3 regions of the Arthrobacter sp. G.S.26 genome follow, and region 1 is predicted to be linked to each of the others. Evidence: predicted binding sites of a transcription regulator. Region 1 holds the regulator's gene; each other region holds the start of a gene.
What was found. Region 1 encodes HrcA, which represses chaperone genes, less so after heat shock. Its sites were predicted from a motif close to TTNGCACTCGNNNNNNNCGAGTGCNAA; they were not measured.
Positions count from the first base shown of each region.

Region 1 (4,493 bases):
GGGCCTGTTGCTGGGGGCGGTATGGGAGCCCAGGCTGGGCAGGCCCGCCGCGGCCAGCCGGGCCCAGTCCGCCCGGATGCACGCCTCGGCGGTACCGTCGAAGGTCAGCTCGATGCTTCGCACGGGACCCGGCCGTCAGGCGGTGTTACTTGATCCAGCGGAGGTTGAACTGGTAGCGGTAGGGCTGGCCGCGGTTGACGCGGATCCCTGCTGCCACGGAGTAGCAGGTCAGGGCAATCCAGATGAGGGCCGCCGCGACGGCGAAGATGTTTCCGATCACCGGGATGAAGACCAGGATGTTCGCCACCACTGCCGCGATGGTCGGAGGCAGGCTGAAGTTGAGTGCTTCCTTGGATTCCTGGGCCGTGAATGGTCCACGATCACGGAAAATGAGGTAGACGAGCAGCGACGGGATGCAGCCCAGGATGCCGCCGAAGTGCGCCAGCGTGGCCCATTGCCGGTCTTCGCTGGCCGTCAGGGGCAGCGCGTTGGCCGGGACGCCGTGGTATTCGGACCGGCTTTGGCGGCCCTGCGGGTCCCCGTGCCCGCGTGCGTTGTCTGCCACAGTTGTGTTCCTTCGAAGATGCAATAGTGCGTTCGGCGCTGAGGCGCCGGCCGCCCCCGCCGGGAGTGGCAGGTGCTGGTCTACCCAGAATACTGGGTGTTGGCCGGAAGACTGCTTTAGGGAACCGTGAGGAAGTCGATGACTTCCTCCACCCGGCCCAGAAGCGAGGCCTCAAGGTCCGCATAGGTATGCACCGCACCCAGGAGTTTCTGCCACCCCAGCCCCACGTCCTCCTTGGTCTGGTGCGGCCAGCCGAATGCGGCCAGGATCCCGGTTTTCCAGTCCTGCCCGCGCGGCACGGCAGGCCACTTCGCGATGCCCAGCACGGAGGGCCGGATGGCCTGCCACACGTCCACATACGGATGGCCCACAATCAGGACGTTCCCGGCCGCGCCGGGGGAGGCCATTACGGCATCGGCAATGCGCGATTCCTTCGAGTTGGGTACCAGATGGTCCACCAGGACGCCCAGCCGCCGGCCCGGACCGGGGTTGAAGGCCGCCACCGCACCGGCCAGGTCATCGATGCCGTGGAGAGGCTCGACGACGATGCCCTCCACCCTGAGGTCATCGCCCCACACCTTTTCCACCAGCTCGGCGTCGTGCTTGCCCTCCACCCAGATGCGGCTTGCCTTCGCCACCTGGGCGCGCTGGCCGGCCACCCGAACGGAACCGGAAGCGGTCCGGCCCGCCGCAGTGGTGGGAGCGGCACGCGGCGCAGGCGGAACCAGTTTGATGGGCCGGCCCTCCAGGAGGAAGCCGAACCCCAACCGGAAGGACCGGGACTTTCCCCGCCGGTCCTCCAAGGCCACCACATGCATGCCGCCGGACTTCTCCACCCGGGTTACGGCACCGACCCAGCCGGACTGGACGTCCTCCAAAACCATTCCGCGCTCCACCGGGACCTCGGGCAGGGTGGTGCGGGCCGGGGCGGACATGTCTGCCGGCCCCCAGTTCTGGTAATCCATGGTTGACTCCGCCTCGCAGTTGGTTCGTGGCCCGGAATTTCGCCCGGAGCGGTACCAATGCTAACAACGGGGCGGGGCGTAATAGACTGTTGGCACTAAGGCATGCCGAGTGCTAACTGACGGGGCCGCGTTGCCCAGGCGGCGCGGCGGCCCCAATCCCGGATGGAGGTGGACTATGAGCGAGCCACGCAAGCTGGAAGTCCTGCGGGCCATCGTGGAGGACTACGTCCATTCCCGCGAACCCGTGGGCTCCAAAGCCCTCGTGGAGCGGCACCATCTTGGCGTCTCCAGCGCCACGATCCGCAACGACATGGCGGCCCTGGAGGACGAGGGCCTCATTACGGCGCCGCACACCAGCGCCGGCCGGATCCCCACGGACAAGGGCTACCGCCTGTTTGTGGACCAGATTTCCGCGGTCAAACCGTTGTCGCCGCCGGAACGGCGGGCCATCCAGTCGCTGCTGGAAGGCTCCGATGACCTGGACGATGTCCTGGACCGCACGGTCCGGATGCTCTCCCAGCTGACCAACCAGGTGGCAGTGGTCCAGTACCCGCACCTGAGCCGGGCCCAGATCCGGCACATCGAATTTGTCCTGCTCGCCCCCCGGAAAGTGCTGGTTGTGCTGATTGCCGACAGCGGCAAGGTGGAGCAGCGGGTCATTGACGTTGGCCACGACCTTGCTGACGACGCCCTCGCCGGCCTGCGGACCCGGTTCCTGGCGACCCTTGCAGGGACGCCGCTGGGCCGGCTCAGCATGGTGCTGCCCGCGGTGGTGTCCGCCGTGGCGCCTGTCCACCGCCAGGCCGCACAGGCCTTGGCCAACGGGCTGGAGATCCTGGGGCAGAACAGCCGCGAGGAACGTATGGTGATGGCGGGGACCGCCAACCTGGCCCGCTCCAATGTGGATTTCCCGCTCAGCATCGGACCCGTCCTGGAAGCCCTGGAGGAGCAGGTGGTGATGCTCCGCCTGCTCAGCGAAATGGCGCAGGACCCCCGCGGTGTTGCGGTCAGTATCGGCCGGGAAAACCCCTACGACGGGCTGGCCGAGGCATCGGTGGTGGCCACCGCCTACGGTCCGGACAGCACCGCGAAAATCGGCATCCTTGGACCAACCCGCATGGATTACCCCACCACCATGGCCGCCGTCAGGGCTGTGGCCCGATACCTGTCCCGGATCCTGGGTCCCTGAACAGGCCTGCCCGGCCGGCCGCGCGCCGACAGGGCACCAAGAGCAACACCGGCAGTTGAACTGCCGGCAGTACAACAAGGAAGAGACACGAACTTTGAGCAGCCACTACGACGTCCTTGGAGTCTCACCGGAGGCTACGGGCGAAGAGATCAAAAAGGCCTACCGCAAACTGGCCCGCACCCTGCACCCGGACGTCAACCCCGGGGACGACGCGTCCGACCGTTTCAAGGCCGTCACGCATGCCTACGAGGTCCTGTCGGATCCGCAGAAACGGCGGGTCTACGACACCACCGGCAACGAAAACGGCACTGACAACGGCTTTGGCGGCGGCAGCTATGCCGGCCAGGGCTTCGCGTTCCAGGACATCTTCGACACCTTTTTCGGCGCAGGCGGCTCTGCCGGCCCGGCCTCCCGCGTCCGGCGCGGCCAGGACGCCCTGATCAGCGTTCGGATCGAACTTAAGGACGCCGTTTTCGGTGTCAACCGGAAGCTGGAGGTGGATACCGCCGTCACGTGCCCCACCTGCGACGGCTCCTGCTGCCAGCCCGGCACCTCGCCGGAACGCTGCGACATCTGCGGTGGCAGCGGCCAGGTCCAGCGGGCCGTCCGGTCCATCCTGGGCCAGGTCATGACGGCGGCGCCGTGCGGTACCTGCGAAGGCTTCGGCACGGTCATCAAGGACCCCTGCAACGAGTGCAGCGGGCAGGGACGCATCCGCAGCCGCCGTTCGCTGACCATCAAGGTCCCCGCAGGCGTTGCCACGGGCACCCGGATCCAGCTTTCCGGCCAGGGTGAAGCCGGCCCTGCGGGTGGCCCTGCCGGCGACCTGTACGTGGAGATCCGCGTCAACAACGACGCCACCTACGTCCGGGACGGCGACGACCTGCACGCCACACTGAACATTCCCATGACGGCGGCTGCGCTGGGAACCGACGTCAGCCTGGAAACCTTCGACGGCAGCCAGGACATCGACGTCAAGCCCGGTACCCAGTCCGGGGAGATCATCACCCTGCGCGGCCTCGGCGTCACGCACCTGCGCGGGTACGGCCGCGGCGACCTTAAGGTGCACCTCCAGGTGGAGACGCCCGCGAGGCTGGACCAGGCCCAGGAGGACCTGCTGCGGCAGCTGGCCAAGCTGCGCGGGGAGCAGATCACCGAAGGCAAGCTCGCGGCCAGCGGCGGTATGTTCGCCAAGCTGCGGGACCGGCTCGGTAACCTGTAGCGGTGAGCAACCCCGTCTTTTTCACCACCGCCGGCGCGCTGGACCAGGTGCACCCCCAGGGCAGGTTTGTCCTGGAGGGCCCTGAAGCCCGGCACGCCGTGGCCGTGAAACGGCTGGCGCCCGGTGAGCCCGTGGACATCGTGGACGGTGCAGGCACCAGGCTCAGCGGAGTTGTGGTGGCTGCCTCGTCCGCGGCACTGGAAGTTGAGTGCATATCCGTGGCCCGGGAGGACCGGCCTGACATCCGCCTTGTCCTGGTCCAGGCCCTGGCGAAAGGCGACCGGGACGAGCTCGCCATCGAGACGGCCACGGAACTGGGAATCGACGCAGTCATCCCGTGGCAGTCCGAACGGGCCATCGTCCGCTGGAAGGGTGACCGTGCCGCGAAGGCGCACGCCAAGTGGCAGTCCACGGTGACTGCCGCCGCCAAACAGGCCCGCCGGGCCTGGGTGCCTGAGGTGCGGGCCGCCGTCGACACTGCCGCCCTCGCCGGCGCTGTGGAAGCCGCGGACCTGGCCGTCATCCTGCACGAAAACGCTGTCCGGCCGCTCC
Region 1 is NZ_CP193752.1:2,195,376-2,199,868, reverse strand. Features, by position in the region: gene ACRB8A_RS09990 (2'-5' RNA ligase family protein) at 1-123, opposite strand, end outside; gene ACRB8A_RS09985 (DUF4870 domain-containing protein) at 146-565, opposite strand; gene ACRB8A_RS09980 (DUF3097 domain-containing protein) at 682-1,530, opposite strand; gene hrcA (heat-inducible transcriptional repressor HrcA) at 1,706-2,719, shown strand; gene dnaJ (molecular chaperone DnaJ) at 2,814-3,941, shown strand; gene ACRB8A_RS09965 (16S rRNA (uracil(1498)-N(3))-methyltransferase) at 3,944-4,493, shown strand, end outside.

Region 2 (4,493 bases), 720 kb from region 1:
CCAACTCCGAAAGGCAGCAGAACGCCGGAGACAAAAGCGGTCAGCAGCGCCAGCAGGCCACCCAGCGCCAAAGCTGTGCGGCCGTAGCGGATCCGGAACTGGCCGGTGGGCGGCGCGCCTGCTCCGGGGCCGGCGCTCTTCCTGGTATCCATTGCTTTCTCCTGCCGGGCGGCAACGTTCAGAGCCAGGCCCGCAGTGGGGTCAGGCAGCTCCTCGTGGGGGGTGTCCACCGGCATCTCGCCGGCGGGCAGGAACTGGCTGCGCCGGTTCCGAAGGACATAAGGGGCAACCCATACAATCCAGAGCACAACGGCAACCACAAGGATCACTGAGCTGCTAAGGGGGAAGTCCACACTCAAAACCGTATGAGCATCACGGCGGCTGCCGCCGCATTGGCCGCGGTGTGTCGTGGTCCGGCTGGCAAATCACTGGATTTATGACGTACGGGTCGTCAGCCACCGGTGCAGCAACCCCTCAGGGACCTCTTCTGATGTAAGCGCAAACGTGCGGTGATCAGCCCATTCACCGTTGATGTGGAGGTAGCGGGGCCGGTAGCCTTCGTCACGGAATCCCAGCTTCTCCACCACCCGCAGGCTGGGTCCGTTTTCGGGCCGGATATTGATCTCCATCCGGTGCAGCCCCAGGGTGCGGAAGCAATGGTCGGTGGCCAGCGCCACCGCTGTCGGTGCGATCCCCCGCCCCGCCCGGTCCTGGTCAACCCAGTACCCCAACGTGGCCATCATGGCTGAACCCCACACAATCGAAGACACCGTCAACTGGCCCACGATGGCCGCGGGGCCGCCGGGCACGCTGCGCTCAGCGATCACAAACGGCAAAGCCGTTGCCGCCGCCGCCTGCGAGTTCAGGGACCGCACCATCTGGCGGTAGTCAGGCAACCCCCCACCGGGTGCGGGGTTGGACGCCTCCCACGGGGCCAGCCATTCGCTGTTGCGCCCCCTGACGGCAGTCCATTCCTTCTTGTCCCGGTACCGGATGGGACGAAGGACCAGGTCGTCGCACTCCAGCGTTACCGGCCAGATGGGGCCCAGCCGCATGGGTGCTACTTGGACAGCCCGGCAGTGAAGCCCGGCAGCCAGTCGCGCAGGCCGGAGCCAAGGTCTTCACTGTCAATGGCGAGCTGGATGCAGGCTTTCAGGTAGCTCAGCTTGTCGCCGGTGTCATAGCGGCGGCCGCGGAACACCACGCCGTAAACACCGTGTCCCTCGCCTTCAACTGTGGCCAGTTCCTGCAGCGCATCCGTCAGCTGGATTTCACCGCCACGGCCCGGTCCCGTCTTTTCCAGGACGCCGAACACAGCGGGGTGCAGCACGTAGCGGCCAATGACGGCCAGGTTTGACGGCGCTTCCTCCACGCTGGGCTTCTCCACAAGCCGGTTGACGCGGACGTAGTCCTCTCCTGCAACCGCCTCGATGTCGGCGCAGCCATAGGCACTGATCTGCGACGGTTCAACTTCAATGAGTGCGACGACGGACCCGCCGGTTTTGGCCTGGACGTCAATCATGGTGGCAAGGAGTTCGTCGCGGGCATCGATGAGGTCATCGCCCAGGAGCACGGCGAAAGGTTCGTTGCCCACGTGCTGCCTGGCGCGCAGGACGGCGTGGCCCAGCCCGTTGGGGTCACCCTGGCGGACGTAGTGGATGTCCCCCAGGTTGCTGGCCGCCTGGATCGAGGCGAGTTTCCGGGTATCCCCTTTTTCGGCCAGGGTTGATTCCAGGGCCGGCACGCGGTCAAAGTGGTCTTCCAGGGCGCGCTTGTTGCGCCCCGTAATCATAAGGATGTCGTGCAGCCCCACGTGTACGGCTTCCTCCACCACATACTGGATGGCAGGCTTGTCCACCACAGGAAGCATTTCCTTGGGCATGGCCTTCGTGGCGGGAAGGAACCTGGTCCCCAGCCCGGCGGCGGGGATAACGGCTTTGCGCACTCTGGGGTTACTGGTAGTCACGGGACTAATCTAACCTCAGCGTCAACCATTCAGTAATCAGCACAGGCGTTGCCTGCACCGCGGAAACATCGCGGCCCGGCCCGCCGACACCGGCTTCCAAGGATGTCACCATGAGCGATGAAAACGCCACGGCGAAGGAGAACCTCCGGACTGAGCACCGGCGACGGCGCTCCACCCGCAGCGCCGAGGCACTCGCAGCTGCCGGAGCCGGCCTCGCCCTGCACGGCCTGGACTGGGCCGACGCCGTCCTCGGCGGCCGTCGGGAAACCGTTTGCGCCTATCTCAGCGTGGGGACGGAGCCGCCCACCTTGCCCTTGATCCAGGCCCTCCATGCAGCTGGCCACCGCGTGCTGCTCCCCGTGTGCGAAGCCGAACGCGAGCTGAGCTGGGTGGACTGGCGGCCGGGGGTGCAGTTCGAACGAAGCAAGTTTGCTCCCCTGCTGGAGCCCACAGGCCCAAGGCACCCGACAACGGTTGCAGGGCAGGCTGCCCTGCTGTTCCTGCCGGCCACCGCTGTGGACCGCGACGGGAACCGCCTGGGCCAGGGCGGCGGATATTACGACGTGTTCCAGTGCCACCTGGCGGCAGCAGACCGCCACATCCCCCGCACAGCAGTGGTTTTCGACGACGAGATCCTCCCCGCCGGAAGCATTCCTGCAGAATCCTTCGACAGGCCGGTCCCCGCAGTCCTGACCCCGTCCGGCTTCCAGCGCCTCTCCCGCCAGGATTGACCCAGCACGGAGGCCGTCGGCTGGAATGCTAGAATTGGCACTCAGGCCCTGCGACTGCTAATGGAACACCAATCGGCAGCACGGGACCTTCCCTTTGCCCAAGAGGAGGAGCACCAGTGCCAACCTATGCCTATGCCTGCAAGGACTGCGGCCACGTCTTCGACATCGTGCAGTCGTTCACCGACAGCACCCTGACCACGTGCCCCGAGTGCGGGGGAAACCTGCGCAAGAAGTTCAACAGCGTTGGTGTGGTCTTCAAGGGCTCCGGGTTCTACCGCACGGATTCCCGTGACGCCAAGGGAAGCACCGTCTCGCCTGCGCCTTCGGCCCCCGCTGCTGCTGCCGCACCTGCAGCCGCCCCGGCTGCGGCCGCCAAAGCCAGCTAGCACCCCGCCGGGTCCACCCGCCTGAGCAGGGGGTACGACGGCGGTCCCGGCTTTGTGCCGGTGCGCACCTGTGCTTGACCCGGCTTTGTCCACATAGCAGCTGCCCCTGTGTCATGCGGGGTTTCGTCGCGCCTACGGTGAAGCATGCCCGCTTCCCCCTACCGCCAGCGTCGCGGCAACATTCCTGGACAACGTGTCCACGGCAGTTCAGGCCGCGGCGGCTGGAGCAACGGGTCAAAAGCCACCCGGCGTTTTGGTGCCTGGCTGGGACGCAACCGTAGGCTGGCCGTTGCCCTGCTCCTGTGCGCCGCCGCGGCCATCACTGTCCACCAGCTCACTCCCGCCCCGCCCGCGTTGGCCGGGGTCCTGGCTGCGGCACGTGACCTTCCGGCGGGGACGGCGCTGCAGGCGTCGGACCTCGCTGAGCTGCGGGTGCCTCCCGGCCTGCTCGCTTCCGGTTTCCTGCAGGACCCCGGCCAGGTGGCGGGCATGCAACTGGCAGCCCCAGTGCGCAAGGGCCAACCGCTGGCGGACACGCTGCTGGTGGGTCCGGGCCTCCTGGCCGGGACAACTCCCGGTTCGGCGGCCGTGCCGCTCCGGATGGCCGATCCGTCCTCGATCCAGCTGGTGGCGCCGGGCCAACTGGTGAACGTGGTGCTCACGCCCTCGGACGGCTTCGAACCCCTGGCACCCTCAGAAGTCCTTGCCAAGGGAGTCCCGGTCCTGTGGACCTCCGGCAAGGGCGCCCAGGACGGCCAGTGGCTTGGCACGGCTGAGACCGAGGGCCTGCTGGTGGTTGCTGCCGACAGCAGCCAAGCCGAGCGCCTGGCCGGGGCGTCCACGCGGGGCCGGCTGTTTTTTGTCCTTGTTGGCCCGCCTTAGGGCGGGCCGGCCGTCAGCCCGCTGCCATCAGCTCCAGTGCGGCGGCTTCTGTTCCTTGAGCCACGCATCGTGGTCGTCCTCGCGGTCGCCCCAGCCCTTGGGATCGTCCTCCGCCGCCTTGGTGGGGAGGATGCCGGCGGTCCCTGCAGTGCCGTTGGCCGGAGTGTCCGCCGGTTCAGCGGCCGTGGACGGGTCAGTGCTGCTGCCGGCAGGCTGCTCTCCTGCGGCGGCATTTGTCGTTTCGTTCGCGGCCATGGTGCCCGCCTCCTCGTTGCCCGGGCCGGTGGCCCGTAGGTCGTCTGTGTCCGGTTCAGCGCCGTCGGCGCCGGGGTTCCGGGTGTCCGGCAGGTCCGCAGCTTCGGCGGCGGGAGCCGCTGCAGGGCCTGCGGCCGGTCCCTGGGCAGCATCAGCCGGCTCATTCACGGCAACCGCAGCAGCGGCCCGTTCCTGGCTGGCCGCGGCGGACCGCCTGGCAGCCTGCCCTGCCGCGCCGATTCCGTTCAGTGCCTGGTCCACGTCATCGTCCAG
Region 2 is NZ_CP193752.1:2,913,483-2,917,975, forward strand. Features, by position in the region: gene ACRB8A_RS13315 (hypothetical protein) at 1-353, opposite strand, end outside; gene ACRB8A_RS13320 (GNAT family N-acetyltransferase) at 435-1,055, opposite strand; gene galU (UTP--glucose-1-phosphate uridylyltransferase GalU) at 1,061-1,966, opposite strand; gene ACRB8A_RS13330 (5-formyltetrahydrofolate cyclo-ligase) at 2,077-2,697, shown strand; gene ACRB8A_RS13335 (FmdB family zinc ribbon protein) at 2,814-3,083, shown strand; gene cpaB (Flp pilus assembly protein CpaB) at 3,228-3,965, shown strand; gene ACRB8A_RS13345 (AAA family ATPase) at 3,993-4,493, opposite strand, start outside.
Region 2: the regulator HrcA is predicted to act here: its motif matches at 2,732-2,758, upstream of ACRB8A_RS13335 (FmdB family zinc ribbon protein).

Region 3 (4,493 bases), 1.3 Mb from region 1:
GCAGCTGGGCCAGGTTGGCAACTGGGCCGGTGCCCCGCAGCAGGGCTCCGTCATCTTCTATGCAGGAGCCGAGCAGCAGGCCAATGCGCAGGCGCTCGCAGTCCTCCTGGACATCCCCACAGTGGTGAGCAGCACCGAATTCCAGGTGCCGCTGGTGGTTGTGGTGGGCCCCGGTTTCCAGTAACGCCCGTCCGGTCACGCCCGAATAACTATTCCCGGCAGCCCCGACCGGCGCCAGCGGCAGCGGCCGGACATTGGCTAGAGTGACATTTCAGGCTTGGTCCGGATCCGGTGCCCTACGCGGCGCCGCTGACGGGCCCAATGGAAAAATGGGTGGGTCAGCATGGCACAGGGAACCGTCAAGTGGTTCAACGCGGAGAAGGGCTACGGCTTCATCACCGTGGACGGGTCCGGCGATGACGTCTTTGTCCACTGGTCCGCCATCCAGGGGGAAGGCTACCGGGCCCTGGACGAAGGCCAGCGCGTGGAACTCGACGTGGGCGAAGGCGAAAAGGGCCCGCAGGCCGATAACGTCCGGCCCGCAGGGTGATGGGCATTCCCGCGACCCGCCGTTTTCCGCTGACCCTGGCGCTGATGGTGGGCGCCTCCATGGCGTTGGCATCATGCTCCGGGATGACCGGCAACGCCCGCACCGATGGGGCCGCCACGGCCGCTGCTTCCGGTGACGGCGTCCTGCGGGTGGGCCTTATCCTGGACAACACCGGCGACGGAAGCTACCTCAACGATTCCCAGCAGGCCGCGGCCAGGCTGGCAGTCAAGGAAATCAACGCCGCCGGCGGGCTCAAGGCCCGGCAGGTGGAACTCCTGCCTGCCACGGCGGGGCAGGACACGGCAGCCCAGGCCCACCGGCTGGTGGAATCCGAAGCGGACGTGGTCATCGGGCCTACCGATTCGAGCCATGCCGCCGAAGCCATCGATGTGCTCTCCCGTGCACGCACGCCACTCATCTCGCCCGCCAACACGGCTGCAGGCCTCACCGCCATCGACAGCGGCGGTTATTACTTCCGCACCGCGGCCGCGGACGTTGCCCAGGGCCCGCTGCTCGCCAAACTCGCCGGGGACGGCGGCGCCACCACAGTTTCGGTGCTGTACCAGGACAGCGCCTACGGCAAGGACGTGGCCACTGCCGCTGCGGAAGCGGCCCGCCAGGCCGGCCTGGACGTGGTGGCCAACACCGCGTTCAAACCCGGAGAGGCACGCAGTGCGGCGGCAGCAGCCGGCGCCGCGGCCCCGGGAGCCGTAATCCTCATCGCACGTGACGGCGCGGAAGGGGCCCTGCAGGAACTGGCCAAGGCGGGGGTTCCCGGCACGCGCCTCATCCTCAGCGACGGCGCCTTCGCCAGGTACGGTTCCGCGCTGGCCCCCAAAGCACTGACCGGGGCCCGCGCCCTGGTCCCCGGCAAGCTGCCCACGCCCGCCTTCCAGGCCAGGCTGCTGGCAGTGGCGCCGGACCTCAAAGACGTCTCCTTCGCCGCCGAAACCTTCGACGCCGTCACCCTGGCCGTGCTGGCTGCAGCCAAGGCGGACGACGACTCCGGCGCATCCATCGCCGCCAACCTGATCGCCGTCTCCGGCGGAACAACCGAGGCAACCGCGACGGCTCCGGCGGTGACGCCTTGCCTTTCCTACGCGGATTGCCTTCCGGCAGCGGGTTCGGGCCCGGGGATCAATTACAACGGCGAGTCAGGGCCGGTTGCCTTCGACGCCAACGGGGACATCACCGCTGCCACCTACAGCGTGTTCAGGTACGGCGACGACAACGTGCCGGCAGCCTCAGGCACCGAGACGGCGGGCCGGGCCGGGAGCTAAGGCACCGTCCCACGCCTCTTTGCGCAGAGCGGAACAGGGCTTCATTCGCTTGCACTCACACGTGGAGAGTGCTAATTATTGAGTTAGCACTCTGACGTATCGACTGCTAAGCGATGTCCGGTTCCGGCCGGCAGCGCCTGGCGCCGGATTCGGAGCGAGAGAAACACCTTCCTGAAGTGAGACCCGGACCCGGGGGCATACAGAGGCCACCGGCGAAAGGTCGTCCGTCGCGGGCACCGCAGCGAAGGTTCATTCTTAACGTCTGTCCCCGAAAGGACTACTGCCGTTATGGCCAAGATCATTGCATTTGATGAAGAGGCACGCCGCGGCCTTGAGCGGGGCCTGAACATCCTCGCCGACGCCGTTAAGGTCACCCTCGGCCCGCGTGGACGCAACGTCGTCCTCGAAAAGAAGTGGGGCGCCCCCACGATCACCAACGATGGTGTTTCCATCGCCAAGGAGATCGAGCTGGACGATCCTTACGAGAAGATCGGCGCAGAGCTGGTCAAGGAAGTTGCCAAGAAGACGGACGACGTCGCTGGCGACGGTACCACCACCGCCACCGTGCTGGCACAGGCACTGGTCAAGGAAGGCCTGCGCAACGTTGCCGCCGGCGCCGACCCGCTCTCCCTCAAGCGCGGCATCGAGAAGGCAGTCGAGGCAGTTACTGCCGAGCTGCTGAACTCCGCCAAGGAAATCGAAACCAAGGAAGAAATCGCTGCCACGGCATCGATCTCTGCCGGTGACGACGAAATCGGTGCGCTGATTGCCGAAGCCCTGGACAAGGTGGGCAAGGAAGGCGTCATCACGGTCGAGGAATCCAACACCTTCGGCCTGGAACTCGAGCTCACCGAAGGCATGCGCTTCGACAAGGGCTACATTTCCGCGTACTTCGTCACTGACGCAGAGCGCCAGGAAACGGTCCTCGAGGACCCGTACATCCTGATCGTCAACTCCAAGATCTCCAACGTCAAGGAACTGGTTGCTGTCCTCGAAAAGGTCATGCAGTCCAACAAGTCGCTGCTGATCATCGCCGAGGACATCGAAGGCGAGGCCCTGGCCACGCTGATCGTGAACAAGATCCGCGGCACCTTCAAGTCAGTCGCCGTCAAGGCTCCGGGCTTCGGCGACCGCCGCAAGGCCCAGCTGGCCGACATCGCCGTCCTCACCGGCGGCCAGGTCATCTCCGAAGAGGTTGGCCTCAAGCTCGAAACTGCAGGCCTTGAACTCCTGGGCCAGGCACGCAAGGTTGTTGTCACCAAGGACGAGACCACCATCGTTGAGGGTGCAGGCGACGCCGACCAGATTGCCGGCCGCGTTGCCCAGATCCGTTCCGAGATCGAAAACTCCGATTCGGACTACGACCGCGAGAAGCTGCAGGAACGCCTGGCCAAGCTGGCCGGCGGCGTTGCAGTCATCAAGGCCGGTGCCGCTACCGAAGTTGAGCTCAAGGAGCGCAAGCACCGCATCGAAGATGCCGTGCGTAACGCCAAGGCAGCCGTTGAAGAAGGCATCGTCGCCGGTGGCGGCGTCGCCCTCATCCAGGCCGGCGCCAAGGCGTTCGCCAACCTGCAGCTCTCCGGCGACGAAGCAACGGGCGCCAACATCGTCCGCGTTGCCATCGACGCCCCGCTGAAGCAGATCGCCTTCAACGCCGGCCTCGAGCCGGGCGTTGTAGTCGACAAGGTCCGTGGCCTGCCCGCAGGCCACGGCCTGAACGCAGCCACCGGCGAATACGTCGACCTGCTGGCAGCCGGCATCAACGACCCCGTCAAGGTGACCCGCTCTGCACTGCAGAACGCGGCCTCCATCGCCGGTCTGTTCCTCACCACCGAGGCAGTTGTTGCTGACAAGCCCGAGAAGAACCCCGCCCCCGCAGGCGGCGGCGACGACATGGGCGGCATGGGCGGCTTCTAGCCACCCCTTCGCCGGGACCAGTCCCGCCGTACACCAAAGCGGCCCCCTCCTCGGAGGGGGCCGCTTTTGTGTGTGGACTTTTACTTACGTGCGCTGGAAAGCATTTCGTCAACTTCCTTCCGGAAGCCTTCGGCTGCAGCTGACGGGCTAAGCCGGTCATACAGCACCTCGTCAGTGAAGCGCTTGATGACGTTCTGGACGCTGCCGGCGCCGACGGGCGGAACGGCGGGCGCGGCTTTGATGTCCGGGGAGATGTCCTTCAGGAAGGACACCACCGTGGTATCGGCCGGCTTCAGGTCCGGGGTGATGGCCTGGACGATGTCCGTGTTGGTGGGCACGCCGCGGTCCGTCATCAGGATCTTGCCGGCTTCAGGGTTGTTGGTCAGGTAATTGATGAACGTCGCGGCCTCGGCCGGGTGCTTGGATCGGGACGACGCGGACCAGAACATGGTGGGCTTGTAGTACATGCCATTGTCCGCCGAGGAGCCGTCCGTGCTGGGGGCCCGGAGCATCTTGATGCTGCCCCCGGTAGTGGCTTCAAGGGAACCCAGCTGGTTGGTCCACCACCAGGCCATGCCTACGCGGTTGGTGCCGAAGAGGCTTTCCTCCAGGCCGGCCCCTGAGTCCTCCGTCGCCACCGTGGCCGGTGGGCTGGCCTTCGAATCGCGCTGTTCCTTCAGCCGTTCCCAGAAGGAGGCGGCGGTTGCGGTGTCGAAGTCCAGCTTTCCATCAGCGGAATACAGGGC
Region 3 is NZ_CP193752.1:863,269-867,761, forward strand. Features, by position in the region: gene ACRB8A_RS03990 (LytR C-terminal domain-containing protein) at 1-184, shown strand, start outside; gene ACRB8A_RS03995 (cold-shock protein) at 344-550, shown strand; gene ACRB8A_RS04000 (ABC transporter substrate-binding protein) at 550-1,830, shown strand; gene groL (chaperonin GroEL) at 2,119-3,747, shown strand; gene ACRB8A_RS04010 (ABC transporter substrate-binding protein) at 3,828-4,493, opposite strand, start outside.
Region 3: the regulator HrcA is predicted to act here: its motif matches at 1,914-1,940, upstream of groL (chaperonin GroEL).